2 regions of the Cupriavidus sp. USMAHM13 genome follow, and region 1 is predicted to be linked to the other one. Evidence: predicted binding sites of a transcription regulator. Region 1 holds the regulator's gene; the other holds the start of a gene.
What was found. Region 1 encodes FliA, which starts transcription of late flagellar genes. Its sites were predicted from a motif close to CTAAAGTTTNNNNNNNNNNNGCCGNTA; they were not measured.

Region 1 (3,517 bases):
CTGCTGGCGCTGCTGGACGTGCTGGAGGGCTATCCCGTGCGCGCAAACCGTGCCGCTGCGGCGGACCCGGTCCGTGCGGATACGTCCGCTACCGAGCAACAACTGGAATCCGTAGGAGAGTAGGTCTGTGCACACTCTGGCAACCGATCAGGCCGAGGGGCTGCGGCGCCTGCTGGCGCCGCGCGCCACACGGCACATCGCCGTGGTAGCCAGCGAGCCGGGGGCCGGCGCCACGACGGTCGCGCTCGGACTGGCCAGCGCGCTGGCCATGCAGGGCGAGCGCGTCCTGCTGGTCGACGAGGATGCCCCGGGCGCGCGCGCCGCGCACCTGGCCGGAGCCGCGCCGCGCGGCACGCTGGCCCAGGTGCTGGCCGCACAGGCGACGCTCGACCAGGCGCTCGGTGCCGCCGGGCCCAGCGGTGTCGCCGTGCTGCCCGCGGGCGCTGCCGGCCCGGCCGGCGGCGGCCTGCCGGGCACCTTCGGCGCCTTCCGCACCGTGCTGGCCGATGCCCGCGCCGACGGCCAGGGGACGCTGTCGGCGCTGGCCGGCGCCGCGCACAACCTGCTGGTGGTGATGCGCCCCGAGGCGGCCTCGATCACCGCGGCCTACGCGCGCATCAAGCAACTGCATCACCGCTACGCCATCCGCCATTTCCAGCTCGTCGTCAATGCGGCGGCGGGCGAGGGCATCGCCGGCGCGGTGGCCGGCAACCTGGCCCGCACCGCCAGCCAGTATCTCGGCATCGAGGCCTCGTGGGCCGGCTATCTGCCGCTCGATCCGCTGGTCAGGCAGAGCGAGCAGCTGGGTCGCGGCGTGGTCGATGCCTACCCCGCCGCACCGGCGACGATGGCCTTGCGCCGCATCGCCAGCAGCATCGGCGCGTGGCCCATGCGCGCCGCGTCCACCACCTTCCCCGGCGTCGCCTCGGCGACGCCTCCGACCAGCCCACGCATTCATTGACGCCGATGCCGCACGTATCGTTCCCCCAGGCCATCGACCGGGCCCAAGCCATCGGGCCCCGGTCCCTGCACGGTACGCGCGCGGCCGGCGCTGCGCTCTAGAAGCCACGAGAGTCCCACCATGTACACCGTTCAGGGAAAGCTCGAACAGACGGATCTGGTCAAGGCACACGCATCGCTGGTGCGCCGCATCGCCTTGCAACTGGCGGCCAAGCTGCCGGCCAGCGTGCAGCTCGACGACCTGATCCAGGCCGGCATGATCGGCCTGCTGGACGCGGCCAAGCGCTACGAAGACACGCACGGCGCGCGCTTCGAGACCTATGCCAGCCAGCGCATCCGCGGCGCCATGCTCGACGAGGTGCGCGCCAACGACTGGCAGTCGCGCAGCCTGCGCCAGTTCACCCGCCGCATCGAGCGGGCCATACGCAGCCTGGAGCAGAAGCTTGGCCGCACGCCCCTCGATTCCGAAGTGGCCGAGCATCTCGAGATGCCGTTGCCGGAGTACCAGCTGCTGCTCAACGAAGTGCACGGCTGCCAGCTGCTGCATTACGAGGACTTCGAGCGCTCCGGCGAAGAGGATTTCCTCGAGCGCCACCTCGGCGTCAACGAAGACAGCGACCCGCTGATGGTGCTGATGGAGAGCGGCATGCGCGAAGCGCTGATCCGCGCCATCGAGCGCCTGCCCGAGCGGGAGAAGCTGGTGCTGTCGCTGTGCTACGACCAGGAGCTGAACCTGCGCGAGATCGGCGCCGTGCTGGACGTGACCGAGTCGCGCGTCTGCCAGATCCGCGGCCAGGCCATCGCGCGCCTGCGTGGCCAGCTGCGGGGACTGCTCTGATGCGAGGGCCCGGCCGCGCCGCGCCGCGCGTGCAGGCATGCGTTGCGACGGGCGTCGCCGCACTCGGCCTGGCGACCGCCGTCCCGCCGGTCCGGGCGGACGAGGGAGGTCCCGGTCATGCCTGGCAGAGCGTGGTGCAGGGGCCGATGCTGTCCGTGCGCGGGATGCGCATACTGTCGCCTGCGCTGCGGCCCGGCGCCATGCCGGCGCTGGCGACCGGCAAGGTGACATCCGTGCGCTGGCAGTACACCTTCAGCGGCGTGCCGCCGCATGATCTCCAGGTCTACCTGTGCAATGGCAGCCGATGCGTGCTGTTGCCGGCGGCGCAAGGCCACACCGAGGCATTCCGCGGCGATGCCGCCGCACAGGATTTCACCTTTGCTTTCCTGGCCCCCGGGCGTGGCGCGCTGGCGCCCGTGCTGCAGGGGCGCGCCAACCAGGTCATCGTCGACTATCGCTGATCGTCGAGAGCGGTCCGCCGCCGCTGCGGCGACACCCGCGACGCCGTCCTCGGCCGATCCGGCTCGGTTCAGCTCAGCTCAGCTCAGTTCAGTTCAGTTCAAGGAAGAGGATGGCGGCGCCGGACGGCGCGGTAGCGAGGGGCAATCGCGCGACCATCGTCGCGCGGCCATGTCACCAGCCGGAGCGGGGCGCTGCGAGCGCGCGTCAGTCCCAGCCGCCGCAGTGGCCTCAGCCGCGCGCCAGGCTCAGGCCGGATGCCGCGTTCTGGGTGCGGCCGTCGCGGCCGTAGAGGCCGGCATCGATGCCGCGCTGGCGCAGTACCTGGATGGCCGCGCGCGTGTGTTCGAGATGGGCGGCGATGACCGCCGAATTCAGCGTGCTTGCCTGGTGCGCGCCGAGCGCGGCCAGGCGCAGGGTGCGCCAGGCCTGATGCACGGCGGGGTCGATGCGCAGGCCGACCAGCATGCCGTTCGGGCCGGCGCGCAAGCCGGCGGCGGCCATCTGCGCTTCGCGCGCGGCGCCCAGCTCGGCCAGCGCGGAGGCCAGCGCCGTCTTGCGGTCCAGCACCGCGCCGAGCGCCTGCGCGTCGCCGCTCTTCATCACTTCGCGTTCGTCGGCCAGGGCCTCGGCGAATGCCTTCACGGCTTCGGTTTCGCGATGCAGGATCTGGATCAGGGGCAGGCTCATGGTTTCTCCACGCGCGGCGCTCTATGCCGTTCGCTCTCGGCTCGCTGCTGGGTTCCTGCCGCGGACCGCTTACTGGCCCTGGTTCAGCTCGCGCAGCGTGGCGAGCAGACCGTCGGCAATCTTGCTCGGATCGATCTTGATCCGGCCTTCGACGATGGCCTGGCGGATTTCCTCCACGCGGGCCGTGTCGATGTCGTTGTCGCTATCCTGGCTCAGGCTGGCGCCGATCTGGCGGACCTGGGCGCTCAGGGGGCTGGTCTGCACCTCGGCTGCCGTGGCCGGGGCGGGAGCGGGGGCCGTGGTGGCGCGCGCCGTGCCTTCGGCGGGGGCGCCGGTCCTGGACGAAGTGGACTGATTGATCTTCACGACTGTTCCTTGCTGGGTTCCACATGCATATCGGACGCCCGGCCGCAAACTTTAGGGCCGCCTTGCCGCATGGGCATCGCAAGCCCGCATTGTCGCACGCCATCCCGCCGCTGCGCCGCGTACCCGGCCGCCGGCCGGTCGCTTTGCCGCGCCTATTGCTGCAGTACCACGGTATCGCCGCTGCGCACCAGCCCGGTGACCACC
Region 2 (3,517 bases), 260 kb from region 1:
GTCCTGCTCGGCGGCCAGGTCGGTGGACTGGGCCGGGCCATGCTCGCGCGGACGCGCCACGAAGGCCGTGGACAGGCCGCAGGCGCGTGCCGCGGCGAGATCGCCGTTGTGCGCGGCGACCAGGCACAGTTCGGCCGGCGCCAGTCCCAGGATCTCCGCGGTCTGCAGGTAGACCGCCGGCGAAGGCTTGTAGTCGCGCACCACCTCGGCGCCGAGGATGGCGTCCCAGGGCAGGCCGGCGCGTTTGGCGATGTCCACCATCAGGCGGATGTTGCCGTTCGACAGCGGCGCGATGATGAAGCGCTGCTTGAGCCGTTGCAGGCCCTCGCGGCTGTCCGGCCACGGGTCGAGGCGGTGCCAGGCCAGGTTGAGCGCATCGAGCTCCGCGCCCGGGATGCGCGCCACGTCGGCGCCGAGGCCGGCCAGCGCACGCACCAGGTTCTCCCGGTGCAGCACATCGAGCCGCACGAAACCGCGCCGGCCGCTGCGCACCTCGGCCATCGCCGGCACATATTCGCGCCGCCAGGCGTCGGCGAAGGCCTCCGGCTCCACCGCGAGTCCGTGCCGCGCGAGGAAGGGCGCGGCCTCGCGGGCCACGCAGGTCCGCCAGTCGACGACCGTGCCGAACACATCGAACACCAGTGCGCGCACCGTCTGGCTGAGATCGCCTGCCATGCTTGTTCTCCTGTTGTGGTGGAAGAGGGTCCGATGCGGGCCGCGATGCCCGCAGGCTTGCGCGGATCATACCCGTGCGCGGCGAAACGCGCCGGCGCGGCCCGGACGTGTATGCTCTCGCTCCGGACCTTCGCGGCGTCGCCGCCGGGGACTTTCGATGCCGATCCGATGCCACTTCTGCCCCGCCTGAGCGCCGCCCCGGGCCTCGCCACCCTCGCCACCCTCGCCACCCTCGCCACCCTCGCCACCCTCGCGGCCCTCGCCAGCCCGGGCACGGCGCGCGCCGCCGAGCCGGACTGCGCGGCACCCGGCACGCCGGCCGCGCGGCTGATCTGCGAGCACGCGCTGCTGGCCATGGGCAATGGCCGAATCCGCGCCCAGCAGCAGCGCCTGCTGCAGGCCGGCGCGATCCGCCAGGCGGAGATCGACGCCTTCCTCGCGCGGCGCGATGCCTGTACCACGGTGGCCTGCCTGGACACGCTGTTCTCGCAATGGAACCAGCGGGCGGCACGGCTGCGCGCAGACCGGCGCGCGCCCTGAGGCTCCCGCCACCAGGACCGCCGCCGATCCCCGCCCCCCTTCTGAATCGCCCCGGTCGCCCGCCATGGCACCGGAATCCCCCTCATTTCTCCGCTAAAGATCGCCAGGCCCCGTCCGATAATGCAGGATGGAGACAGATGAAGTCTCTCCGCATGTCATACATTCCCCCGCCTGGCGGGAAGGAAGCGCCCGCGCGGCGGCCGGCCTGGAGCCGGCACCGCGATCGGTCCGGGCGCTCGCAACGGGGGAAGGCCGGGCTCCGCCAATGAACGCGCAAGCCGGCCGCCGGTGCCAGTCACCGGCGTGCCGCCATTGCCGCACGGCGTCCGGTCCTGGCGTGCCGGCTACACAGTGAAGAACTCAAAATTCGAAGGGTAACGCCGATGGCATCCATCACCTCTCTGGGCGTCGGGTCGGGTCTCGACCTGAACACGCTGCTCACCAAGCTGTCCGCGGCGGAAAGCAAGCCGCTCGATCTGTTGAAGAACAAGCAGGCCGCCTACCAGGCCAAGGTATCGGCCTACGGCAACGTCAAAAGCATGCTGGCCGCCTTCCAGGCGTCCGCCAAGAAGCTGGCGGACACGGCCACCTTCAGCGTGACCAAGGCCTCGGTCGGCTCGACGGAGATCCTGGGCGCGGCCACCGCATCCAATGCGACGCCGGGCAGCTACACCGTGAACGTCAAGAGCCTGGCCCAGGCCCAGTCGCTGGTCGCCGCCGGCCAGGCCAGCCAGACCCGGGCCATCGGCACCGGCACCCTGGTGTTCGACTTCGGCTCGGTCAGCGGCTACGACGAGGACCCTGCTTCGCCGACCTACGGCACCTACGTCAATCCCGCCTTCAGCGCCACCGCGGACGCCACCAAGAAAGTCACCATCGACAGCAGCAACAACACGCTGCAGGGCATCCGCGACGCCATCAACAAGGCCGGCATCGGCGTCACCGCCAGCATCGCCAACGACGGCAGCAACACGCCCTACCGCATCGTGCTGACCTCGGACAAGACGGGGGCGGCGACGACCATGCGCATCAGCGCCAGCTCGCCCGAACTGCAGGGCCTGCTCGGCTACGATCCGGAGCAGGCCAACCAGCCCAGCGGGGTCAGGGAAACCGTGCGCGGCACCAACGCCAACCTGACCATCAACGGCATGGCGGTCACCAGCGCCAGCAACACCGTCGCCGACGCCGCGCAGGGCGTGACGCTGACGCTCAACAAGGTGGGTACCACCAGCCTGAGCGTCACGCGCGACCTCGACAACGTCAAGTCGGCCGTGCAGGCCTTCGTCAGCGCCTTCAACAACCTGCACAACATGGCAGGCAAGCTGACTGCCGTCGACAGCACCACCAAGACGGGTTCGGTGCTGACCGGCGACGGCGTGCTGCGCGGCATCCAGACCAAGCTGCGCAACATCCTCAACGCCTCGGCGGGCAGCGCTGCGGGCGGCATCAGCAACCTGGCACAGATCGGCCTCTCGTTCCAGAAGGACGGCTCGCTCGCCATCGACGACACCAAGCTGAGCAAGGCGCTCAAGGACAATGTCAGCGGCGTCACGCGCCTGTTCGTCGGCGAGGGCAAGGCCGATGGCTATGCCAAGCAGATCAGCACGGCGATCGACGACCTCAACGGCGACAAGGGCGCGCTCAAGCTCGCCACCGACGGCCTCGACAAGTCGCTGAAGGACCTGCAGAAGGACTACACCAAGACGCAGGACAACATCAATGCCAACATGGAGCGCTATCGCGCGCAGTTCGCCAAGCTGGACCTGGTGGTGCAGCGGATGAACCAGACCAGCAGCTACCTGACGCAGCAGTTCAACGCCATCAACAACACCAATAACAACAAGAACTGAGCGGGACGGCCGTCGATCGCGGCCGGCAACGAAGAAGGGGCGCCCGCGGGCGCCCCTTCTTACCTTGGCGCGCGCGGGCCGGCCGCGCGCCGCCCGGCGTCAGATCACGCCTTGCGCCAGCATGGCGTCGGCCACCTTGACGAAGCCGGCGATATTGGCGCCCTCGACGTAGTTGATGTAGCCGCCGTCCTTCTGGCCGTGGTGGATGCAGTTCTGGTGGATATCCTTCATGATCGCGTGCAGCTTCTCGTCGACCTCGGCATGGTGCCAGGACAGCCGCATCGCGTTCTGCGACATCTCCAGCCCGGAGGTGGCCACGCCGCCGGCGTTGCTGGCCTTGCCCGGTGCATAGAGGATGCGCGCCTCCAGGAAACGGTCGACCGCCTCCAGCGTGGACGGCATGTTCGCGCCCTCGGCCACGCAGAACACGCCGTTGGCCAGCAGGCGCTCGG

Region 2: a site for FliA is predicted at 1,309-1,335, ahead of fliD (flagellar filament capping protein FliD). Genes of this name have one in related genera too.

Annotation. Positions count from the first base shown of each region.
Region 1 covers NZ_CP017752.1:3,315,572-3,319,088, reverse strand. Annotated here, with positions in the region: gene flhF (flagellar biosynthesis protein FlhF) at 1-123, shown strand, start outside; gene BKK81_RS32655 (MinD/ParA family ATP-binding protein) at 128-961, shown strand; gene BKK81_RS32650 (RNA polymerase sigma factor FliA) at 1,082-1,798, shown strand; gene BKK81_RS32645 (flagellar protein FlhE) at 1,798-2,259, shown strand; gene BKK81_RS32640 (flagella synthesis protein FlgN) at 2,489-2,947, opposite strand; gene flgM (flagellar biosynthesis anti-sigma factor FlgM) at 3,017-3,313, opposite strand; gene flgA (flagellar basal body P-ring formation chaperone FlgA) at 3,466-3,517, opposite strand, start outside.
Region 2 covers NZ_CP017752.1:3,053,432-3,056,948, forward strand. Annotated here, with positions in the region: gene BKK81_RS31590 (haloacid dehalogenase type II) at 1-675, opposite strand, end outside; gene BKK81_RS35805 (hypothetical protein) at 844-1,215, shown strand; gene fliD (flagellar filament capping protein FliD) at 1,599-3,065, shown strand; gene gdhA (NADP-specific glutamate dehydrogenase) at 3,165-3,517, opposite strand, start outside.